DNA from 2 places in the Bacillus inaquosorum genome. Region 2 is predicted to be linked to the other one. Evidence: a T-box and tRNA genes for the amino acid it is inferred to sense, from the RefSeq annotation. Region 2 holds a T-box; the other holds one or more tRNA genes.
The links. The T-box of region 2 lies ahead of thrS (threonine--tRNA ligase). A T-box ahead of a tRNA ligase gene usually reads a tRNA of that ligase, here a tRNA-Thr.
Positions count from the first base shown of each region.

Region 1: it has a tRNA-Thr gene. The T-box ahead of thrS (threonine--tRNA ligase) is inferred to sense a tRNA for this amino acid. The anticodon was not compared.

Region 1 covers NZ_CP096592.1:85,773-97,785, forward strand. The annotation lists gene folP (dihydropteroate synthase) at 1-273, shown strand, start outside; gene folB (dihydroneopterin aldolase) at 266-628, shown strand; gene folK (2-amino-4-hydroxy-6-hydroxymethyldihydropteridine diphosphokinase) at 625-1,128, shown strand; gene M1M80_RS00470 (helix-turn-helix domain-containing protein) at 1,080-1,298, shown strand; gene dusB (tRNA dihydrouridine synthase DusB) at 1,311-2,312, shown strand; gene lysS (lysine--tRNA ligase) at 2,404-3,903, shown strand; rRNA gene M1M80_RS00485 (16S ribosomal RNA) at 4,216-5,765, shown strand; rRNA gene M1M80_RS00490 (23S ribosomal RNA) at 5,935-8,862, shown strand; rRNA gene rrf (5S ribosomal RNA) at 8,917-9,032, shown strand; tRNA gene M1M80_RS00500 (tRNA-Val) at 9,055-9,130, shown strand; tRNA gene M1M80_RS00505 (tRNA-Thr) at 9,135-9,210, shown strand; tRNA gene M1M80_RS00510 (tRNA-Lys) at 9,248-9,323, shown strand; tRNA gene M1M80_RS00515 (tRNA-Leu) at 9,331-9,413, shown strand; tRNA gene M1M80_RS00520 (tRNA-Gly) at 9,454-9,528, shown strand; tRNA gene M1M80_RS00525 (tRNA-Leu) at 9,543-9,628, shown strand; tRNA gene M1M80_RS00530 (tRNA-Arg) at 9,638-9,714, shown strand; tRNA gene M1M80_RS00535 (tRNA-Pro) at 9,741-9,817, shown strand; tRNA gene M1M80_RS00540 (tRNA-Ala) at 9,825-9,900, shown strand; rRNA gene M1M80_RS00545 (16S ribosomal RNA) at 10,075-11,624, shown strand; rRNA gene M1M80_RS00550 (23S ribosomal RNA) at 11,794-12,013, shown strand, end outside.
Region 2 covers NZ_CP096592.1:3,858,642-3,870,654, forward strand. The annotation lists gene rapF (response regulator aspartate phosphatase RapF) at 1-26, shown strand, start outside; gene phrF (phosphatase RapF inhibitor PhrF) at 10-129, shown strand; partial or broken gene M1M80_RS19565 (YbaK/EbsC family protein) at 228-690, shown strand; gene speB (agmatinase) at 723-1,595, opposite strand; gene speE (spermidine synthase) at 1,656-2,486, opposite strand; gene M1M80_RS19580 (transglycosylase domain-containing protein) at 2,688-4,763, shown strand; gene M1M80_RS19585 (YwhD family protein) at 5,068-5,586, opposite strand; gene M1M80_RS19590 (site-2 protease family protein) at 5,599-6,258, opposite strand; gene M1M80_RS19595 (2-hydroxymuconate tautomerase) at 6,367-6,555, shown strand; gene M1M80_RS19600 (MarR family transcriptional regulator) at 6,598-7,017, opposite strand; gene thrS (threonine--tRNA ligase) at 7,137-9,053, opposite strand; T-box leader at 9,106-9,328, opposite strand; T-box leader at 9,360-9,582, opposite strand; T-box leader at 9,614-9,842, opposite strand; partial or broken gene M1M80_RS19615 (MFS transporter) at 9,889-11,276, opposite strand; gene M1M80_RS19620 (Rrf2 family transcriptional regulator) at 11,273-11,746, opposite strand; gene M1M80_RS19625 (YwgA family protein) at 11,859-12,013, opposite strand, start outside.

The DNA of each region.
Region 1 (12,013 bases), 470 kb from region 2:
AAAACCTATCACGATAATTTGGCAGTGATGAACAAACTTGAAATTTTCAGCGGACTGGGATATCCGATTCTTCTGGCAACCTCCCGAAAAAGATTCATCGGACGTGTTCTGGATCTTCCGCCTGAAGAGCGGGCTGAGGGCACAGGTGCGACCGTGTGTCTCGGCATTCAAAAAGGCTGTGACATTGTCAGGGTCCATGACGTAAAACAAATTGCCAGAATGGCCAAAATGATGGACGCGATGCTGAATAAGGGAGGGGTGCACCATGGATAAAGTCTATGTAGAAGGCATGGAGTTTTACGGATACCACGGTGTGTTCAAAGAAGAAAATAAGCTTGGACAGCGGTTTAAAGTTGATTTAACCGCTGAGTTGGATTTAAGTAAAGCCGGACAAACAGACGACCTTGAGCAAACAATTAACTATGCTGAGCTCTATCACGTATGTAAAGATATCGTAGAAGGGGAGCCTGTGAAATTGGTGGAAACGCTGGCGGAACGTATTGCCGACACTGTGCTCAAGAAATTTCAGCCGGTGCAGCAATGTACTGTGAAAGTGATTAAGCCTGACCCGCCAATTCCCGGACACTATAAATCAGTAGCAATCGAAATCACGAGAAAAAAATCATGAACAACATAGCTTATATTGCACTCGGATCTAACATTGGAGATAGAGAAACGTATTTAAGGCAAGCAGTGGCATTACTGCACCAGCATGATGCGGTGACAGTCACTAAAGTGTCGTCCATTTACGAAACTGACCCGGTCGGATACGAGGACCAAAATGAATTTTTGAATATGGCTGTTGAAATCAAGACGTCGCTGAATCCTTTTGAACTCCTTGAACTAACGCAGCATATAGAAAATGACTTAGGCAGAACAAGGGAAGTAAGATGGGGACCGCGGACGGCAGACCTTGACATTTTGCTGTTTAATCGTGAAAATATTGAAACAGAGCAACTAATTGTTCCGCATCCGAGAATGTATGAGCGTTTGTTTGTCCTTGCACCGCTTGCGGAGATTTGCCCGCAGGTTGAAAAAGAGGCAACAAGCGCGGAAACAGACCAAGAAGGTGTAAGAGTATGGAAGCAGAAATCTGGGGTAGACGAATTCGTGCATTCAGAAAGCTGAAAGGTTATACTCAAGAAGGATTTGCAAAAGCATTAGGTATATCAGTTTCTATTCTCGGCGAAATTGAACGCGGAAACCGATTGCCGTCAGCTGCCATTATTCAAGATGTAGCAGATGTTTTAAATATAAGCGCGGACGAATTAGCGCCGCCAGAAAAATATAACAAATGAAAGGAGGAAAAAATGTTTAAAATCGGTGATATTCAATTGAAAAACCGGGTTGTGCTTGCCCCAATGGCTGGTGTCTGCAACTCAGCATTCAGATTGACTGTCAAGGAATTCGGAGCTGGATTGGTATGTGCTGAAATGGTCAGTGATAAAGCGATCCTTTACAACAATGCAAAAACCATGGGTATGCTTTACATTGATGAACGTGAAAAACCGCTTAGCCTTCAAATTTTCGGTGGAAAAAAGGAAACCCTTGTGGAAGCGGCGAAGTTTGTAGATCAAAACACAACTGCTGACATTATTGATATTAATATGGGATGTCCTGTACCAAAGATTACAAAATGTGACGCGGGAGCGAAATGGCTTCTCGATCCAGATAAGATCTATGAAATGGTTTCTGCAGTAGTGGATGCCGTTGATAAACCAGTTACAGTGAAAATGAGAATGGGCTGGGATGAAGACCACATTTTTGCAGTGAAAAACGCACAAGCTGTAGAACGTGCGGGCGGAAAAGCAGTTGCACTTCACGGCCGCACAAGAGTGCAGATGTACGAAGGAACGGCAAACTGGGACATCATCAAAGAAGTAAAACAATCAGTATCGATTCCGGTTATCGGAAACGGCGATGTCAAGACGCCGCAGGATGCTAAGCGCATGCTTGAGGAAACAGGAGTAGACGGTGTCATGATCGGCCGCGCTGCACTGGGCAATCCGTGGATGATTTACCGTACGGTTCAATACCTCGAAACAGGCGAATTAAAAGAAGAGCCGCAAGTACGCGAAAAAATGGCGGTATGCAAACTGCATCTTGACCGCCTGATTAACTTAAAGGGTGAAAACGTAGCGGTAAGAGAAATGAGGAAACACGCTGCGTGGTATCTGAAAGGCGTAAAAGGCAATGCAAAGGTTCGTAATGAAATCAACCATTGCGAGACAAGAGAAGAGCTTGTACAGCTTTTAGATGCATTTACTGTTGAAGTTGAGGCAAAAGAGCTTCAAGACGCAAAAGTAGGATAATACTAACCTCTATTTGCTGCTCACTGCCAGTTTTGCGCTGGCAGTTTTTCTGCTTTTTGCATGAAACAATATCTGTAATGGAGTGATAACAATGAGTCAAGAAGAGCATAACCATGAAGAATTGAACGACCAGCTGCAAGTCAGACGCGATAAAATGAATCAGCTGAGAGATAACGGCATTGATCCGTTCGGCGCACGTTTTGAAAGAACTCATCAGTCTCAGGAAGTTATTTCGGCATATCAAGATCTAACCAAAGAAGAGTTAGAAGAAAAAGCAATTGAAGTCACAATCGCAGGCCGCATGATGACAAAACGCGGCAAAGGAAAAGCCGGCTTTGCGCATCTCCAGGACTTAGAAGGTCAAATCCAAATCTACGTAAGAAAAGACAGTGTCGGTGACAACCAATATGAAATCTTCAAGTCTTCTGACCTCGGTGATCTTATCGGTGTAACCGGAAAAGTCTTCAAAACAAATGTAGGCGAATTGTCTGTTAAAGCCACTTCTTTTGAATTGCTGACAAAAGCGCTACGTCCGCTACCTGACAAATACCATGGTTTAAAAGACGTTGAGCAGCGCTACCGTCAGCGCTACCTGGATCTTATCGTAAATCCAGACAGCAAACATACGTTCATTACACGCAGCAAGATCATTCAAGCTATGAGAAGATACCTTGATGATCATGGATACTTAGAAGTAGAAACACCAACAATGCACAGCATTCCTGGGGGAGCTTCTGCACGTCCGTTTATCACCCATCACAATGCGTTAGATATTCCGCTCTATATGCGTATTGCCATTGAACTGCACCTAAAACGCCTGATCGTCGGCGGTTTAGAAAAAGTATATGAAATCGGCCGTGTTTTCCGTAATGAAGGTGTCTCTACACGCCATAACCCTGAATTCACGATGATTGAGTTGTATGAAGCGTATGCAGACTATAAAGATATCATGAGCTTAACTGAAAACCTTGTTGCTCATATCGCCCAAGAAGTGCTTGGAACAACTACGATCCAATACGGGGATGAACAAATCGATCTTAAACCTGAGTGGAAAAGAATCCATATGGTTGACGCAGTCAAGGAAGCGACTGGTATTGATTTCTGGGAAGAGGTTACTGTTGAGCAGGCACGCGAATATGCAAAAGAACATGGCGTAGAGATTAAAGACTCAATGACAGTAGGCCATATCATCAACGAGTTCTTCGAACAAAAAATTGAAGAAACGCTTATTCAGCCAACGTTTATTTACGGACATCCTGTAGAAATTTCTCCTCTAGCTAAGAAAAACCCAGAGGATCCGCGCTTCACAGACCGTTTTGAACTGTTTATCGTTGGCCGTGAACACGCAAACGCGTTTACAGAGCTGAATGATCCTATTGATCAAAGAGAACGCTTTGAAGCGCAATTAAAAGAGCGTGAAGCTGGTAACGATGAAGCTCATCTAATGGATGAAGATTTTGTTGAAGCTCTGGAATATGGTATGCCGCCAACAGGAGGCTTAGGCATCGGTATCGACCGTCTGGTTATGCTTCTGACGAATGCTCCTTCTATTCGCGATGTGCTGTTATTCCCGCAAATGAGACAACGCTAATAAAGAAGAGCGGCATCCTTTCTCTATGAAGGGATGCCGCTCTTTTTAAATTCCTAAGTATTTCTTCAAAAAAACTATTGCACTATTATTTACAAGGTGGTATATTATTATTCGTTGCCGCTAAACAAGGCGATAACGAAAAAAAGAACTTCAAAAAAGTTATTGACTTCACTGAGTCATCGAGTTATAATAATAAAGTCGCTTGAACGAAGTGAACGAAAATGATCTTTGAAAACTAAACAAGACAAAACGTACCTGTTAATTCATTTTTAAATAAATCGCACAGTGATGTGCGTAGTCAGTCAAACTACTTTATCGGAGAGTTTGATCCTGGCTCAGGACGAACGCTGGCGGCGTGCCTAATACATGCAAGTCGAGCGGACAGATGGGAGCTTGCTCCCTGATGTTAGCGGCGGACGGGTGAGTAACACGTGGGTAACCTGCCTGTAAGACTGGGATAACTCCGGGAAACCGGGGCTAATACCGGATGCTTGTTTGAACCGCATGGTTCAAACATAAAAGGTGGCTTCGGCTACCACTTACAGATGGACCCGCGGCGCATTAGTTAGTTGGTGAGGTAACGGCTCACCAAGGCAACGATGCGTAGCCGACCTGAGAGGGTGATCGGCCACACTGGGACTGAGACACGGCCCAGACTCCTACGGGAGGCAGCAGTAGGGAATCTTCCGCAATGGACGAAAGTCTGACGGAGCAACGCCGCGTGAGTGATGAAGGTTTTCGGATCGTAAAGCTCTGTTGTTAGGGAAGAACAAGTACCGTTCGAATAGGGCGGTACCTTGACGGTACCTAACCAGAAAGCCACGGCTAACTACGTGCCAGCAGCCGCGGTAATACGTAGGTGGCAAGCGTTGTCCGGAATTATTGGGCGTAAAGGGCTCGCAGGCGGTTTCTTAAGTCTGATGTGAAAGCCCCCGGCTCAACCGGGGAGGGTCATTGGAAACTGGGGAACTTGAGTGCAGAAGAGGAGAGTGGAATTCCACGTGTAGCGGTGAAATGCGTAGAGATGTGGAGGAACACCAGTGGCGAAGGCGACTCTCTGGTCTGTAACTGACGCTGAGGAGCGAAAGCGTGGGGAGCGAACAGGATTAGATACCCTGGTAGTCCACGCCGTAAACGATGAGTGCTAAGTGTTAGGGGGTTTCCGCCCCTTAGTGCTGCAGCTAACGCATTAAGCACTCCGCCTGGGGAGTACGGTCGCAAGACTGAAACTCAAAGGAATTGACGGGGGCCCGCACAAGCGGTGGAGCATGTGGTTTAATTCGAAGCAACGCGAAGAACCTTACCAGGTCTTGACATCCTCTGACAATCCTAGAGATAGGACGTCCCCTTCGGGGGCAGAGTGACAGGTGGTGCATGGTTGTCGTCAGCTCGTGTCGTGAGATGTTGGGTTAAGTCCCGCAACGAGCGCAACCCTTGATCTTAGTTGCCAGCATTCAGTTGGGCACTCTAAGGTGACTGCCGGTGACAAACCGGAGGAAGGTGGGGATGACGTCAAATCATCATGCCCCTTATGACCTGGGCTACACACGTGCTACAATGGACAGAACAAAGGGCAGCGAAACCGCGAGGTTAAGCCAATCCCACAAATCTGTTCTCAGTTCGGATCGCAGTCTGCAACTCGACTGCGTGAAGCTGGAATCGCTAGTAATCGCGGATCAGCATGCCGCGGTGAATACGTTCCCGGGCCTTGTACACACCGCCCGTCACACCACGAGAGTTTGTAACACCCGAAGTCGGTGAGGTAACCTTTTAGGAGCCAGCCGCCGAAGGTGGGACAGATGATTGGGGTGAAGTCGTAACAAGGTAGCCGTATCGGAAGGTGCGGCTGGATCACCTCCTTTCTAAGGATATTTACGGAATATAAGACCTTGGGTCTTATAAACAGAACGTTCCCTGTCTTGTTTAGTTTTGAAGGATCATTCCTTCGAAACGTGTTCTTTGAAAACTAGATAACAGTAGACATCACATTCAATTAGTAAGACAAGATATCACGTAGTGATTCTTTTTAACGGTTAAGTTAGAAAGGGCGCACGGTGGATGCCTTGGCACTAGGAGCCGATGAAGGACGGGACGAACACCGATATGCTTCGGGGAGCTGTAAGCAAGCTTTGATCCGGAGATTTCCGAATGGGGAAACCCACCACTCGTAATGGAGTGGTATCCATATCTGAATTCATAGGATATGAGAAGGCAGACCCGGGGAACTGAAACATCTAAGTACCCGGAGGAAGAGAAAGCAAATGCGATTCCCTGAGTAGCGGCGAGCGAAACGGGATTAGCCCAAACCAAGAGGCTTGCCTCTTGGGGTTGTAGGACACTCTGTACGGAGTTACAAAAGAACGAGGTAGATGAAGAGGTCTGGAAAGGCCCGCCATAGGAGGTAACAGCCCTGTAGTCAAAACTTCGTTCTCTCCTGAGTGGATCCTGAGTACGGCGGAACACGTGAAATTCCGTCGGAATCCGGGAGGACCATCTCCCAAGGCTAAATACTCCCTAGTGACCGATAGTGAACCAGTACCGTGAGGGAAAGGTGAAAAGCACCCCGGAAGGGGAGTGAAAGAGATCCTGAAACCGTGTGCCTACAAGTAGTCAGAGCCCGTTAACGGGTGATGGCGTGCCTTTTGTAGAATGAACCGGCGAGTTACGATCCCGTGCAAGGTTAAGCAGAAGATGCGGAGCCGCAGCGAAAGCGAGTCTGAATAGGGCGCATGAGTACGTGGTCGTAGACCCGAAACCAGGTGATCTACCCATGTCCAGGGTGAAGTTCAGGTAACACTGAATGGAGGCCCGAACCCACGCACGTTGAAAAGTGCGGGGATGAGGTGTGGGTAGGGGTGAAATGCCAATCGAACCTGGAGATAGCTGGTTCTCTCCGAAATAGCTTTAGGGCTAGCCTCAAGGTAAGAGTCTTGGAGGTAGAGCACTGATTGGACTAGGGGCCCCTACCGGGTTACCGAATTCAGTCAAACTCCGAATGCCAATGACTTATCCTTGGGAGTCAGACTGCGAGTGATAAGATCCGTAGTCGAAAGGGAAACAGCCCAGACCGCCAGCTAAGGTCCCAAAGTATACGTTAAGTGGAAAAGGATGTGGAGTTGCTTAGACAACCAGGATGTTGGCTTAGAAGCAGCCACCATTTAAAGAGTGCGTAATAGCTCACTGGTCGAGTGACTCTGCGCCGAAAATGTACCGGGGCTAAACGTATCACCGAAGCTGCGGACTGTTCTTCGAACAGTGGTAGGAGAGCGTTCTAAGGGCTGTGAAGCCAGACCGGAAGGACTGGTGGAGCGCTTAGAAGTGAGAATGCCGGTATGAGTAGCGAAAGAGGGGTGAGAATCCCCTCCACCGAATGCCTAAGGTTTCCTGAGGAAGGCTCGTCCGCTCAGGGTTAGTCGGGACCTAAGCCGAGGCCGAAAGGCGTAGGCGATGGACAACAGGTTGATATTCCTGTACCACCTCCTCACCATTTGAGCAATGGGGGGACGCAGGAGGATAGGGTAAGCGCGGTATTGGATATCCGCGTCCAAGCAGTTAGGCTGGGAAATAGGCAAATCCGTTTCCCATAAGGCTGAGCTGTGATGGCGAGCGAAATATAGTAGCGAAGTTCCTGATTCCACACTGCCAAGAAAAGCCTCTAGCGAGGTGAGAGGTGCCCGTACCGCAAACCGACACAGGTAGGCGAGGAGAGAATCCTAAGGTGATCGAGAGAACTCTCGTTAAGGAACTCGGCAAAATGACCCCGTAACTTCGGGAGAAGGGGTGCTCTGTTAGGGTGCAAGCCCGAGAGAGCCGCAGTGAATAGGCCCAGGCGACTGTTTAGCAAAAACACAGGTCTCTGCGAAGCCGTAAGGCGAAGTATAGGGGCTGACGCCTGCCCGGTGCTGGAAGGTTAAGAGGAGCGCTTAGCGTAAGCGAAGGTGCGAATTGAAGCCCCAGTAAACGGCGGCCGTAACTATAACGGTCCTAAGGTAGCGAAATTCCTTGTCGGGTAAGTTCCGACCCGCACGAAAGGCGCAACGATCTGGGCACTGTCTCAACGAGAGACTCGGTGAAATTATAGTACCTGTGAAGATGCAGGTTACCCGCGACAGGACGGAAAGACCCCGTGGAGCTTTACTGCAGCCTGATATTGAATGTTGGTACAGCTTGTACAGGATAGGTAGGAGCCTTGGAAACCGGAGCGCCAGCTTCGGTGGAGGCATCGGTGGGATACTACCCTGGCTGTATTGACCTTCTAACCCGCCGCCCTTATCGGGCGGGGAGACAGTGTCAGGTGGGCAGTTTGACTGGGGCGGTCGCCTCCTAAAAGGTAACGGAGGCGCCCAAAGGTTCCCTCAGAATGGTTGGAAATCATTCGCAGAGTGTAAAGGCACAAGGGAGCTTGACTGCGAGACCTACAAGTCGAGCAGGGACGAAAGTCGGGCTTAGTGATCCGGTGGTTCCGCATGGAAGGGCCATCGCTCAACGGATAAAAGCTACCCCGGGGATAACAGGCTTATCTCCCCCAAGAGTCCACATCGACGGGGAGGTTTGGCACCTCGATGTCGGCTCATCGCATCCTGGGGCTGTAGTCGGTCCCAAGGGTTGGGCTGTTCGCCCATTAAAGCGGTACGCGAGCTGGGTTCAGAACGTCGTGAGACAGTTCGGTCCCTATCCGTCGCGGGCGCAGGAAATTTGAGAGGAGCTGTCCTTAGTACGAGAGGACCGGGATGGACGCACCGCTGGTGTACCAGTTGTTCTGCCAAGGGCATCGCTGGGTAGCTATGTGCGGACGGGATAAGTGCTGAAAGCATCTAAGCATGAAGCCCCCCTCAAGATGAGATTTCCCATTCCGCAAGGAAGTAAGATCCCTGAAAGATGATCAGGTTGATAGGTCTGAGGTGGAAGTGTGGCGACACATGGAGCTGACAGATACTAATCGATCGAGGACTTAACCACATTTTGAATGATGTCACACCTGTTATCTAGTTTTGAGAGAACACTCTCAATTTGTTTGGTGGCGATAGCGAAGAGGTCACACCCGTTCCCATACCGAACACGGAAGTTAAGCTCTTCAGCGCCGATGGTAGTCGGGGGTTTCCCCCTGTGAGAGTAGGACGCCGCCAAGCAATTGCACGTTAGTGCAATTATGGAGGATTAGCTCAGCTGGGAGAGCATCTGCCTTACAAGCAGAGGGTCGGCGGTTCGAGCCCGTCATCCTCCACCATTTTGCCGGTGTAGCTCAATTGGTAGAGCAACTGACTTGTAATCAGTAGGTTGGGGGTTCAAGTCCTCTTGCCGGCACCACTTTTATATGATATAATATTCAAGTCTCTTGTAAGAAGAGCCATTAGCTCAGTTGGTAGAGCATCTGACTTTTAATCAGAGGGTCGAAGGTTCGAGTCCTTCATGGCTCACCATTTTTACGCGGGTGTGGCGGAATTGGCAGACGCGCTAGACTTAGGATCTAGTGTCTTTATGACGTGGGGGTTCAAGTCCCTTCACCCGCATTATATAGGATAACAGTTATAAAAACTGGACATCCTGTCTGCGGAAGTAGTTCAGTGGTAGAACACCACCTTGCCAAGGTGGGGGTCGCGGGTTCGAATCCCGTCTTCCGCTCCAACTATGCCATCCACGCCGGGGTGGTGGAATTGGCAGACACACAGGACTTAAAATCCTGCGGTAGGTGACTACCGTGCCGGTTCAAGTCCGGCCCTCGGCATTAAGTTTTGCGCCCGTAGCTCAATTGGATAGAGCGTTTGACTACGGATCAAAAGGTTAGGGGTTCGACTCCTCTCGGGCGCGCCATTATTCTAATAGAATAGATAGGAAATCGGGAAGTAGCTCAGCTTGGTAGAGCACATGGTTTGGGACCATGGGGTCGCAGGTTCGAATCCTGTCTTCCCGACCATTTTAATGGGGCCTTAGCTCAGATGGGAGAGCGCCTGCTTTGCACGCAGGAGGTCAGCGGTTCGATCCCGCTAGGCTCCACCAAAAGTTTTTCAAAAAAGTTGTTGACTTTGAAGAAGCAGCGTTGTATACTAATAAAGTTGCTTTAACAAAGCGAACAAACGAAATGATCTTTGAAAACTAAACAAGACAAAACGTACCTGTTAATTCATTTTTTAAATAAATCGCACAGCGATGTGCGTAGTCAGTCAAACTACTTTATCGGAGAGTTTGATCCTGGCTCAGGACGAACGCTGGCGGCGTGCCTAATACATGCAAGTCGAGCGGACAGATGGGAGCTTGCTCCCTGATGTTAGCGGCGGACGGGTGAGTAACACGTGGGTAACCTGCCTGTAAGACTGGGATAACTCCGGGAAACCGGGGCTAATACCGGATGCTTGTTTGAACCGCATGGTTCAAACATAAAAGGTGGCTTCGGCTACCACTTACAGATGGACCCGCGGCGCATTAGCTAGTTGGTGAGGTAACGGCTCACCAAGGCAACGATGCGTAGCCGACCTGAGAGGGTGATCGGCCACACTGGGACTGAGACACGGCCCAGACTCCTACGGGAGGCAGCAGTAGGGAATCTTCCGCAATGGACGAAAGTCTGACGGAGCAACGCCGCGTGAGTGATGAAGGTTTTCGGATCGTAAAGCTCTGTTGTTAGGGAAGAACAAGTACCGTTCGAATAGGGCGGTACCTTGACGGTACCTAACCAGAAAGCCACGGCTAACTACGTGCCAGCAGCCGCGGTAATACGTAGGTGGCAAGCGTTGTCCGGAATTATTGGGCGTAAAGGGCTCGCAGGCGGTTTCTTAAGTCTGATGTGAAAGCCCCCGGCTCAACCGGGGAGGGTCATTGGAAACTGGGGAACTTGAGTGCAGAAGAGGAGAGTGGAATTCCACGTGTAGCGGTGAAATGCGTAGAGATGTGGAGGAACACCAGTGGCGAAGGCGACTCTCTGGTCTGTAACTGACGCTGAGGAGCGAAAGCGTGGGGAGCGAACAGGATTAGATACCCTGGTAGTCCACGCCGTAAACGATGAGTGCTAAGTGTTAGGGGGTTTCCGCCCCTTAGTGCTGCAGCTAACGCATTAAGCACTCCGCCTGGGGAGTACGGTCGCAAGACTGAAACTCAAAGGAATTGACGGGGGCCCGCACAAGCGGTGGAGCATGTGGTTTAATTCGAAGCAACGCGAAGAACCTTACCAGGTCTTGACATCCTCTGACAATCCTAGAGATAGGACGTCCCCTTCGGGGGCAGAGTGACAGGTGGTGCATGGTTGTCGTCAGCTCGTGTCGTGAGATGTTGGGTTAAGTCCCGCAACGAGCGCAACCCTTGATCTTAGTTGCCAGCATTCAGTTGGGCACTCTAAGGTGACTGCCGGTGACAAACCGGAGGAAGGTGGGGATGACGTCAAATCATCATGCCCCTTATGACCTGGGCTACACACGTGCTACAATGGACAGAACAAAGGGCAGCGAAACCGCGAGGTTAAGCCAATCCCACAAATCTGTTCTCAGTTCGGATCGCAGTCTGCAACTCGACTGCGTGAAGCTGGAATCGCTAGTAATCGCGGATCAGCATGCCGCGGTGAATACGTTCCCGGGCCTTGTACACACCGCCCGTCACACCACGAGAGTTTGTAACACCCGAAGTCGGTGAGGTAACCTTTTAGGAGCCAGCCGCCGAAGGTGGGACAGATGATTGGGGTGAAGTCGTAACAAGGTAGCCGTATCGGAAGGTGCGGCTGGATCACCTCCTTTCTAAGGATATTTACGGAATATAAGACCTTGGGTCTTATAAACAGAACGTTCCCTGTCTTGTTTAGTTTTGAAGGATCATTCCTTCGAAACGTGTTCTTTGAAAACTAGATAACAGTAGACATCACATTCAATTAGTAAGACAAGATATCACGTAGTGATTCTTTTTAACGGTTAAGTTAGAAAGGGCGCACGGTGGATGCCTTGGCACTAGGAGCCGATGAAGGACGGGACGAACACCGATATGCTTCGGGGAGCTGTAAGCAAGCTTTGATCCGGAGATTTCCGAATGGGGAAACCCACCACTCGTAATGGAGTGGTATCCATATCTGAATTCATAGGATATGAGAAGGCAGACCCGGGGAACTGAAACATCTAAGTACCCGGAGGAA
Region 2 (12,013 bases):
TGAGATTGTATGAAATTGAAGTCTAAACTATTACTCTCTTGTCTGGCCCTAAGCACTGTTTTCATCGCAACGAATATTGCAAACGCACCTACACACCAAATTGAAGTTGCACAGCGAGGAATGATTTAACCGCCGTCCATCGGCGGTTTTTTTTGTCCCCTCTTTGCCCAGTCTTCCAATCATGCTATGATTTTTCAATACATCATAACGGAAGATGGCAAGGTGTTATGTCTCTGGAAAGTGCAAAAACCCACTTTAAACAGTGGCATCGGGAACAGGATGTCATGGTCAAGCGCGACAGTTGAACAAGCGGCTGAGACGATCGGCGTGAGCCCGGCTAGAATCGCCAAGACCCTGTCCTTCAGAGGAGAAGGAGATCAGGCGATGCTGATTGTGGCAGCCGGAGATGTCAAGATCGACAACAAAAAGTACCGGCAAACATTTGGTTTTAAAGCAAGAATGCTCTCTCCGGATGAGGTGCTGGAGCAGACAGGCCATGAAATTGGAGGGGTTTGCCCGTTTGGATTGGCTCATGATCTGGAGGTTTATCTTGATATATCGCTGAAACGGTTTGAAACTGTTTTTCCGGCATACGGCAGCAGAAACTCCGCTATTGAATTAACGTTAGAAGAGTTGTCCGAATTTTCTTTCTCAAAAGAGTGGGTTGATGTTTGCAAAGGCTGGGAATAAAAAAACATCCAGACAGGGTCTGGATGTTTTTCTTATTTCACAAACCCAAGCAGCATTTCACGGATGATTTTGCTGGCTGTGTTTGCCGTTTGTTCTGAGTGGTCATACACCGGTGCGACTTCCACTAAATCAGCGCCCTTCACGTTTACCTCTGAACGCGCGATTTCATGGACGGATGCAAGCAGTTCTTTAGATGTGATGCCGCCGGCGTCAACCGTTCCCGTTCCCGGTGCGTGTGCAGGGTCTAATACGTCAATGTCGATTGTGACATATACCGGACGGCCCGCCAGCTTCGGAAGCACTTCCTTCAGCGGTTCAAGCACTTCAAATTTGGAGATGTGCATGCCGTTTTCCTTCGCCCAATCAAACTCTTCTTTCATGCCGGAACGGATTCCGAATGAATATACATTTTGCGGTCCGATCAATTCTGCCGCTTTGCGGATCGGTGTGGAGTGAGAAAGCGGTTCTCCCTCATAATCTACGCGAAGATCTGTATGTGCGTCAAAATGGATAATCGCAAGGTCTGGGTATTTCTTGTACATCGCCTTAATGACAGGCCATGTCACAAGATGCTCTCCGCCCATTCCCATCGGGAACTTCCCTTTTTCTAAAATGCTGTCCACATACTCCTCAATCATATCAAGGCTTCTCTGCGGATTTCCGAACGGCAGCGGAATGTCGCCGGCGTCAAAGAAGTTCAGGTCGGCCAGATCACGGTCTAAATACGGGCTGTATTCTTCAAGGCCGATTGACACCTCGCGGATTCTGCTCGGGCCAAAGCGTGAGCCCGGACGATAGCTGACCGTCCAATCCATCGGCATGCCGTAAAGGATGGCGTCCGCCCCTTCCCACTCGGGACGGCTCGCGATAAATACTTTTCCTGAATAAGCTTCATCAAATCTCATCTATAATACCCTCGCTTTCCTGTAAAAAAGCGCAAGATTCGCTCCTGCTCCATACCATCATTATTTAATCAGGTCACTCACAAATTTCGGCAGAACAAACGCCGCTTTATGAATATCTTTTGTGTAATATTTCGTATCAATATCGAAGAAACGGCTGTCTTCCACTGCAAGCGGATCATATTTTTTCGAGCCGATTGTAAATGTCCACAAACCGCTTGGGTATGTCGGAATGTTCGCCGTATACAGCTTCGTAATCGGGAAGATTTCCTTCACGTCGCGCTGTACATTTGTGATTAATTCAGGCGTAAACCATGGGTTGTCCGTTTGAGCGACGAAAATGCCGTCTTCTTTCAGCGCCTTCGCGATTCCTGCGTAGAATCCTTTTGTAAACAGGTTTACAGCTGGTCCGACAGGTTCAGTTGAATCTACCATAATTACGTCGTATTGATTTTCAGATTTCGCAATGTGCATAAATCCGTCATCCACCTGAACGTCAACGCGCGGATCATCCAGTTTACCTGCGATAGAAGGAAGAAACTTTTTAGAGTATTCGATGACCTTGCCGTCAATATCAACAAGTGTCGCTTTTTTCACGCTTGGATGCTTCAGGATTTCTCTGATGACGCCGCCGTCACCGCCGCCGACAACAAGAACGTGCTCCGGATTTGGGTGTGTAAATAATGGGACATGCGCCACCATTTCGTGATAAACGAATTCGTCTTTTTCAGATGTCATGACCATGCCGTCCAAAAACAGCATGTTGCCGAACTCTTCTGTTTCCACCATTTCTAAATGCTGAAACTCCGTTTGTTCTGTATGTAACGTTTTATTAACCTTCATTGTAATGCCAAAGTTTTTCGTCTGCTTCTCTGTGTACCAAAGTTCGCTCAATTGTCATCTCCCTTTCAAGGCTGTATTCATTTATTGTAAGCGTCTTATCAGCTTTTATTCTCGGTTGAAATCTCATTTTCACCTAAGGAAAAAGTATAGAGGATGGCGGGGAAAAAGTAAAGATGCGTCCTGTTCTGAGATGTTTAAAAACGATCTTTTTTTCTCATAATAGTAGAAACATAAAAAAAGGGGGAACCCGTTGTGGATGCAATGACAAATAAACGGCTGAGACTGACGCTGAAAACCGTTCGCGCCTTCATCTTTTTAGGGGCTTTTGCGGCCTTAGCGGCAGCTGCTGTGTTTATGACTGTCATTTTGATAGCCAAATACCAGGGCGCTCCCTCGGTGCAAGTGCCGCAATCCACGATTTTGTATGCCAGTGACGGCTCAAAGCTCGGGGAAACGAACTACGGCGAAAAGCGCTATTGGGTCCCCTTAAAGGACATGAATCCGACGATTGTAAAAGCGACAGTGGCGATTGAAGACCAAAATTTCTACGATCACCACGGCTTTGATTATAAACGCATGGCCGGCGCGGCGCTTGCAGATCTGAAAGCATTTGCCAAGGTTCAGGGCGCAAGCACCATCACCCAGCAATATGCGAGAAACTTATACCTTGAACACGACAAAACGTGGAAACGGAAATGGAATGAGGCGTTCTACACGATCCGCCTGGAACAAAACTATTCTAAGGACGAGATATTAGAAGGCTATTTAAATACAATTTATTACGGACACGGCGCATACGGCATTGAAGCTGCTTCCCGCCTGTATTTCGGCAAGCATGCAAAAAACCTGACGGATGCGGAGGCTGTGTTATTGGCGGGAATCCCGAAAGGCCCTTCCGGCTACTCGCCGTATGTCAATGAAACAAAGGCCAAGGATCGCCAGAAAACAATTGTGCGGATGATGGAAAAGCAGCAGATGATCGGCCATAAAAAAGCGAATGAACTGATCAAAGAACCTCTTTCCTATCAGCCTTTGAATAAACAAGTTTCCAAGAGAAAGGCCCCATATTTCTATGACAATGCGATGAGAGAGCTGGAGAAAAAGCTCGGCATGACGCGGGAGCAAATTGAAACGAGCGGGTTAAACGTCTATACAACGGTAGATAAACGGATGCAGCGCATCGCTGAGGAGACCATTACCGAAACCGTTAACGCCGGCTCTGACATTCAAGTCGGGTTTTCAGCCATTGATCCCCGCACAGGAAACGTTCTCGCCCTTGTCGGCGGCAGGGATTATCAAAAAAGCCCGTTTGACCGGACGACACAGGCGAAGCGCCAGCCTGCTTCGACGATTAAGCCGTTACTGTACTATAAAGCGATCCAGAGCGGATTTACGCCAGTCACCTTGATGAAAAGCGAAGAAACCGAGTTTCAAATTGATGCAAGGGGAGAAACCTATTCTCCAAGCAACTATAACGGATACTACGCCAACAAGCCGATTACGCTTCTGCAGGCGCTGGCGCTTTCCGACAACATTTACGCTGTGAAAACACATCTCTTTCTCGGAATGAATAAGCTTGTACAATCGGCAAAGGAATTCGGCATCACTGCGCGTCTTCAAGCACTGCCTTCCCTTGCGCTCGGCACCGAACCCGTACGTCCGATTGAGATGGTCAACGCCTACGCCATGCTCGCAAATGGCGGGAAGAAAATCGAACCGACTTTTATTTCAAGAGTTACGGACGCGACGGGACATGTGCTGTACGAAAACCCGAGCAAGCATAAACAGGTGCTCGATGAAAAAGCCGCTTTTGTCACGGCGAGTATGATGACAGGCATGTTTGATACGGATTTAAACGGCTATACGTCGGTAACCGGACGGACGATCGCCAACCGCCTGACAAGAACATATGCGGGAAAATCAGGAACCACAAGCGCAGACAGCTGGATGATCGGCTTCAATCCGAAGCTGGCCGCAGGTGTTTGGACCGGCTATGACAAAAACAGCACCATCGACTCGGTCGAAGAAAAAAGCTATGCCAAAACGATTTGGGCTGACTTCATGGAGGATGCGCTCAAAGGTGAACCGGAAACTGCGTTCAAACCGCCAAAAGGCGTAACCGGCGTGTACATTGATCCAGAAACAGGCTACACATCCGGTCCCGGATGCGCAGCCAAGCATTACACGTATTTTGTGAAAGGCACTGAGCCATCAAACGTATGCTACGGGGCAGAACCCGCTAAACAATCAAAAGACCGGCTTCCAGCCAAAGAAAAACCCGCTTCCGAGAAAAAATGGTGGGATAAATGGCTGGGGCGGAATCATTAAAAATAACCCGGCTCCTTGGAGGCCGGGTTATTCGTATGGTTCCTTCATAATCCATGGAAGCCATGTTACGCAATCGAACTGAACAATAGTTTTGGTAACCCTTCGGGGATAAAGAGGTCATTTTATTCCACGTCGGCTTTCGTTACCCAGTCACCGGTTTCGACATCATATCCCCCTAAAAATGAAAAACCCCGAGTCTTGTTTCGGCTCGGGATTTTCCATGTCCTATTTCTGTATCACCAGTTTACTCAATGTTTACGAAAAATAGTTCAAATATTCTAAAAGTTCACAGAAAATTCACAAATTAATTGTCTTCTGGAAGCAGGCCTGTTTTTAATTCATCTGAGGACCGGTCCCATAGGCCCTGATCATGTTTTTTCAGAAATTCGCCTAGTACACGTTTCGAGCTGTCGTCCATTTTATCGATGATAATTTTCCGCTTCATGGATTTATCCATCAGATTCACATGCTCAGGCAGCGACTTGTAGCCTCTTCTGATGCTTCTGTCGACCGTCATTTCACAGGCTGTCACACCAGCGTAATAAGGCCCCTCTTCTTTTCTGTCAATCGTTACCCACACAAGCCAGTATGGTTTTCCGTTAGGAACTTCTTCTTTATTCGGCAGAAATTTAATTCCTTTTTCAACGGTGCTGCGGGCGTGCATGGCGCCGATGTCAACGAACGCTTCTTTTTCCTCTACATCGACGAATACGGGAGAAATGTTATCGAGGCTTAGCGCCCCTACACCGAAGCCGCCGTGTCCATCTGTCGGATCACTTTTGATAATATTAAACCCGATTGATTTTTTCTTTTTTTCTTCCATGAGTTCTACCTCCTACAAAAGCGGTTGAAATATCGCTGAAAACAGCTGTAAAATCCGATCTCTTCCGGCATTTAGCAGCGGCCAAAGCACGTAAGATCCGAGCGGTGTCACAAACAGAACCAAAAAGACGATAAAGCCGTAGCTCTCCGCCTGCGTCATCTTGGCACGCACCCCTGGCGGAACGAGATCTTCAATAATACGATAGCCATCGAGCGGAGGAAGCGGCAGCAGATTAAATAAAAACAAGACAAGATTCAGCTGTATCCAAATGGAAAAAAACTGATCCAGCCCCGTGCTGAACGCCGCAAGCATCTCCATTCCGTATGCATGCATCAACACTAACAAAAAGAAACCGACAAACGCAAGAATCAGGTTACTGACGGGCCCGGCGATGGATACGAGCACGCCGGCAAGCCGAGGTTTCTTAAAGAAGCGGCGATTGACAGGAATAGGGCGCGCCCATCCGAATCCGGCCACCAGAATCAAAATGGTTCCGAACGGATCAAGGTGTTTAATGGGATTCAGCGTCAGCCTTCCTTCTCTTTTCGCTGTATCGTCACCGAATTTGTACGCGACATAGGCATGGGCAAGCTCGTGCATCGTAAACGACACAATTAACGTGATGACGAGGTATGGCATTAACGATAACGGATAATATAAAAAACGGTCCAAGTGAGATATCCCTCTTTCTAAAAATGCAAGAATTTACTTTATTCAGTATACTATAAGAAACCTCTTTTTCTAAAGAGAGGAAACGAGATAAAGGAGGATTCAGCACCCATGCCATACGTAACCGTCAAAATGCTCGAAGGCCGTACAGACGAGCAAAAACGCAATCTTGTCGAGAAAGTAACAGAAGCCGTAAAGGAAACCACCGGTGCTTCTGAAGAAAAAATTGTTGTGTTTATAGAAGAAATGAGAAAAGACCATTATGCCGTCGCAGGCAAACGCCTGAGCGATATGGAATAATCTCTATAAAGCCGGCGCTTCGCGCACCGGCTTTTTCCATCCTTATTGGGTCAGCTTCGCAATAATCGCTAATAACGCCTTTTTCTCTTCTGCTGTCAAACGTTCAAACATGCCGTCAATCAGTCCCTGGCGGTTTTCGATCATTTGCTCAGCCGCTGCCCTGCCCGATTCAGAAAGCGTAATCCATACAGTGCGGCGGTCATTGTTATTTCTGGATCTCTCAATGAATCCCTCCTGCTCTAAATGATTAAGAGCAGTGGTCGTAGCAGAGGGAGACAGTGTGACCTCCTTCAGAATATCCTTTATGGTGCAGCTCCCATGCCTGTATATGATCCGCAGAATAAATCCTCTTACATTATTTACGTGTTTCGGAACGGTGGCTTCATCTAATTGCTTCGTGCTTTTCAAATATTTTGTAAGTGCGTGATCCAGCAAATTTGCTTCCAGTTTGTCATGGTCCATGTAGATTTCCCCATTTCGAGATGCATTCATAACATACGAACGATATGATTTACTTATTATTTTACTGATTCCGGATAGGGAAAGTCAAAAAAGCAAAATGAGAATTTACAGCTTTTCTCCTAGATACTTCGATTTTTCACCTGTTTGACAAGTTTTTCTTTAAACGTCTGAAAAGGAACGTGTTCATTCTGCTGATGTCCGAATTGTCGGACGTTTACCGCACCTTCCTGCTCTTCATGATCTCCAAGCACCAGCACGTACGGGACTTTCTGCACCTGCGACTCTCTGATTTTGTAGCCCAGCTTCTCATTGCGCTCATCAATGCCTGCTCTTATCCCCAGCTGCTTCAGCTCTTCCTGCACCTTTCTGCAATAGTCCAAGTGAACGTGCGAAACCGGTAGGATTTGAACCTGGATCGGTGCAAGCCAGACTGGGAATGCCCCGCCGAAATGCTCGATCAAAATGCCGAAGAAACGGTCGATCGAGCCGAATACCGCTCTGTGTATGACAACAGGACGAACCTTTTCATTGTGTTCATTGATATATGTTAAATCAAATTTTTCCGGCATTTGAAAATCAAGCTGAATTGTCGCGCATTGGTGGCTCCGTTTCAGGGCATCTTTTATGTGAAAATCAATCTTCGGCCCGTAAAACGCCCCATCGCCTTCATTAACCTCATAAGGCAGGCCGAGCTCCTCAAGGACGTTTGCTAAGGCACGTTCCGATGCTTCCCAAAGGCTGTCATCGCCTAATGAATCCTCCGGGCGAGTCGAGAGTTCGACCGAATATTCGAAGCCAAATGTACGATATACCTCATCAATCAGCCCAATCGCTTCTTTGATCTCACTCTCAATCTGATCCTCCCGAACGAAGATATGGGCATCATCCTGGCAAAACGTACGGACGCGAAGCATTCCGTTTAAAGCACCGCTGTATTCGTGGCGATGCACCTGGCCGAATTCCGCCATGCGAATCGGCAGATCCCGATAAGAATACAAGCTGTTTTTAAAGATGAGCATGTGGCCCGGGCAATTCATCGGCTTCATTGCGAATCTTGTATCATCAACTTCTGAAAAATACATATTGTCCCGATAATGATCCCAGTGGCCTGACTGCTCCCATAACCGCTGATTCATCATAAACGGCGTACGCACCTCATCATAGCCGGCCTTTGTTTGCAGCTCACGCGAGAAGCGTTCCAGCTCATTGCGGACAATCTGCCCTTTTGGCAAATAAAACGGCATCCCCGGCGCTTCTTCAGAAAACATAAACAGCTCTAATTGTTTGCCCAGCTTGCGGTGATCACGTTTTGCCGCTTCTTCCAGCATATGCAGATGCGCATCAAGATCTTTTTTCTTTTGAAACGCAACCCCGTACACCCGCTGGAGGACTTCATTTTCACTGTCTCCGCGCCAATAAGCGCCCGATACTCTTGTCAATTTGAACGCCTTGATCATTCCTGTAGAAGGAAGATGAGGCCCGCGGCACAGGTCAACGAATTCTCCCTGCTGATACAGCGCAATGTCCTCCCCCCGCGGAATATCCTTCAAAATCTCCAGCTTAAACGGCTCGCCTTTTTTGGCAAACAGCTCTTCAGCCTCTTCGTAAGAAACCTCATTTCGTTTGATTTCAAGGTTCTCATTTATAATGTTCTTCATTTCTTTTTCGATGGCCTTTAAGTCTCCTGATGTTAAGCTTTTCTCCAGCTTCATGTCATAGTAGAAGCCGTCTTCAATCACTGGACCTATCCCCAATGACACGTCGCCGTACAGCCGTTTCACCGCTTGAGCCAGCACGTGCGCTGATGTGTGGCGAAGCACCTGCAAGCCTTCTTGGGAATCAAGTGTGACAATCGAAAGCTCAGCATCCTCCTCCAGCTTGAAGCTGAGATCAACAAGCTTGCCGTTGACCTGGCCCGCAGCCGCCTTCTTTTGCAGACTGGAACTGATAGAACCAGCCGCTTCTTTAATAGTGACGCCTTTCGGATATTCCTTGATCTGTCCGTCCGGAAGCTGAATGTGTACATGTTTACTCATTTTAAACACTCCTTATCAATTGTTGTATATAAAAAAACACACCCGTCCCGCTGAAAGGGACGAGTGTGTGATTTACCCGTGGTTCCACCCAAGTTCCCGACAAACGCTATGTTTATCGGCTCGGTGCTGTAACGCAGCATAGACGGCATTGGATACTTCAGTTCCCCAATGCTGCTCCAAGGCGGTAAATGATATTCCTAAGCTGGGAAGCTCTCACCTTTCCTTCCCTCTCTGAAAACCGTAAATATCATTCATGTCCTTTTCTTCGCATATATTCAATTCATAAAAAAACACACCCATCCCTCTAAAAGGGACGAGTGTGTGATTTACCCGTGGTTCCACCCAAATTCCCGACAAACGCTATGTTTATCGGCTCGGTGCTGTAACGCAGCATAGACGGCATTGGATACTTCAGTTCCCCAATGCTGCTCCAAGGCGGTAAATGATATTCCTAAGCTGGGAAGCTCTCACCTTTTCTTCCCTCTCTGAAAACCGTAAATATCATTCATGTCCTTTTCTTCGCATGTATTCAATTCATAAAAAAACACACCCATCCCTCTAAAAGGGACGAATGTGTTTATTATCCGTGGTTCCACCCAAATTCCCGATCAACACACATGGTGTATCGGCTTTAAGGTGCTGTAACGCAGCATGACGGTATCAGATACTTGATTTCCCCGATACGGCTCAAAGGCGGTAAGCTGCTTTCCCTGCGTTAGGAAGATCTCAGCTGTCCTTCCCTCTCTGGAAACCGTAAAAAGCATCTCGTGTCCTTATCAGTGCCTGTTGTTTCAATAATTTTTTATATCTTACTATATATTCCCACAAAGCGCAATCAGTGATTTACATTTTTTTCTGACGCGGCAGTCCCGTTATGGGCAACCAGAAACAGCCATACAAGCAATGCGGCGAGGCTGTACGCCGCTCCCATCATCAAAAACGTAAACCCGGCACCGGCATACCAAGTGGCAGACAGATGAATGATCACCCCGGATACCGCTACGCCGACCAAGGCTCCGATTTGCCGGTTCGCATTTAAAGCCGCGCCGGCGATATTCGCATGCTTTTGCCCGGCAGCCTGCATGATTACAGTTGTCATGGCAGGAACTGTAATGCCGGTGCCAAGGTTCATGACAGACATCAAAACAGCCAGCTGCCAATAAGGAAAATCCGGTGAAATCAGCACAAATAACAGCAATGCAATGATACAGCTGACCGTCATTGACACAAACATAAGCTGCCCTGCTTCGAACCGATTCGCCAGACGGGCAAACAGCAGGTTGCCGATCACGAAGACGGCCATCATCGGCAGCAGCTCAACTCCGGCCATAAAGGAGCTTGCGCCTCTTGCTTCCTGCAAAAAAAGACTCAGCATAAACATGCCGCCGAAAAGGGCAAAATTGAGCAGAAAACCGACAAACTGAGCAGCTGAGAAACGGCCGTTTTTATATAAGGACACCGGCAGAATCGATGTTTTCGCAGAGATTTCCCGCAGCAAAAACAGCACAAATGCCAAAAGCGCCGCCGCGAATGCACCGAGAATTACGGGCGAACGCCAGCCCGCTGAAGGCCCCTGTATCAATGCGCCGCCACTCCAAGCAGGTGCCCTGTGATATTCACGTGCCTGCTTTTTCCCGGCACGCGGTCGAGTATTCGGTAAGCTGAAATGAGCGCAGCCGCCCCTAAAGGCACGTTGATCAGAAAAATACTCTGCCAGCCTGCTGCTTGTACCAGCACACCGCCGATAAAGGGCCCAAGGCCAGAAGCGGCGGACACAAAGGCAGCCCACAACCCAAACATTTTCGCCCGCACCCGCTCATCAGGGTAAGAGGCCGCCAAAAGGCTGAGTGAGCTCGGCATAAACAAAGCCGCGCCAATTCCCTGTATGAGGCGTCCGGCAATCAGCATCTGGCCATTAATCGATACCGCACAAAGGCAGGAGGCCAGGACAAAAATGGCCAAGCCCAGTATATATATCGCCTTCGAGCCGAAACGGTCAGCCAAGGCTCCGCCCGCCAGCAGAAGTGAAGCAAACGTAAGGATGTACCCGTCCACAACCCATGTCACACCTGAAAGTGACATCGAAAGAGCGTTTTTCATATCTGCCATTGCCACATTCACAACGGTTACATCAAGAGTAGCCATGAGAAAACCGAGAGCGAGCACGATCAGCACGGATATTCCTGATGATTCTGATTTTTGTAACGGCCCGCTATTTTTCATTGCAATTGCCCTTTCAATTGCTGGTTTACCCAATCATCTATTTTTTCAAGATCATACAATTCCCCGACTCTGTCCATGACATGCTGCAAGGATTCTTCTCTCATGAGATTGGCCCATTTATCCTCGATTTCCCCCATGACTGTCTCCAGCACACAGTTACTTTCACCCTCGAATACGGATTGCAGCAGGCCTTTCCCCTGATACATCGAACCTCTGCCTTCAACCGCTTGATAAACATCATAGAGCGTAATGTCCGTCAAAGGCTTCGTAAGGGTAAAACCGCCCTTCGTCCCCGGTATGGATTCTGCCAAACCGGCCTGAACCAATGTTCTCATCAGCTTCTTCAAATAAGACGGAGACACACGCAAACGCTGGCTGATTGCCTCTGACGTTAAAGAAGACTGTACGGGCAGCCGTGACAATAACAGCAGCACAGAAACCGCCTGCTCCATCCCTGATTTCATTTTCATCATACTTCACTCCTGATTCATTATGGATAACTAATATCCACAATAGATCCCTTAGCAACTTTTGTCAACAAAAAAAGCAAAAGAAACGGTTCATTTCTTTTGCTTGGTATGGTTAACAAATCTGCTTCAGTTCCTCTATGTATTGAAGCGCTTCGTCATATTCTTCATTTGTATATTTTTGCTTGCTTTTGATTGTAAAGACTTTTTCTTTCTTTTCCTCAGCCTCAAGCCCGTCAAAGTAAAGGATCGTGGAAACCAGCTCTAAAA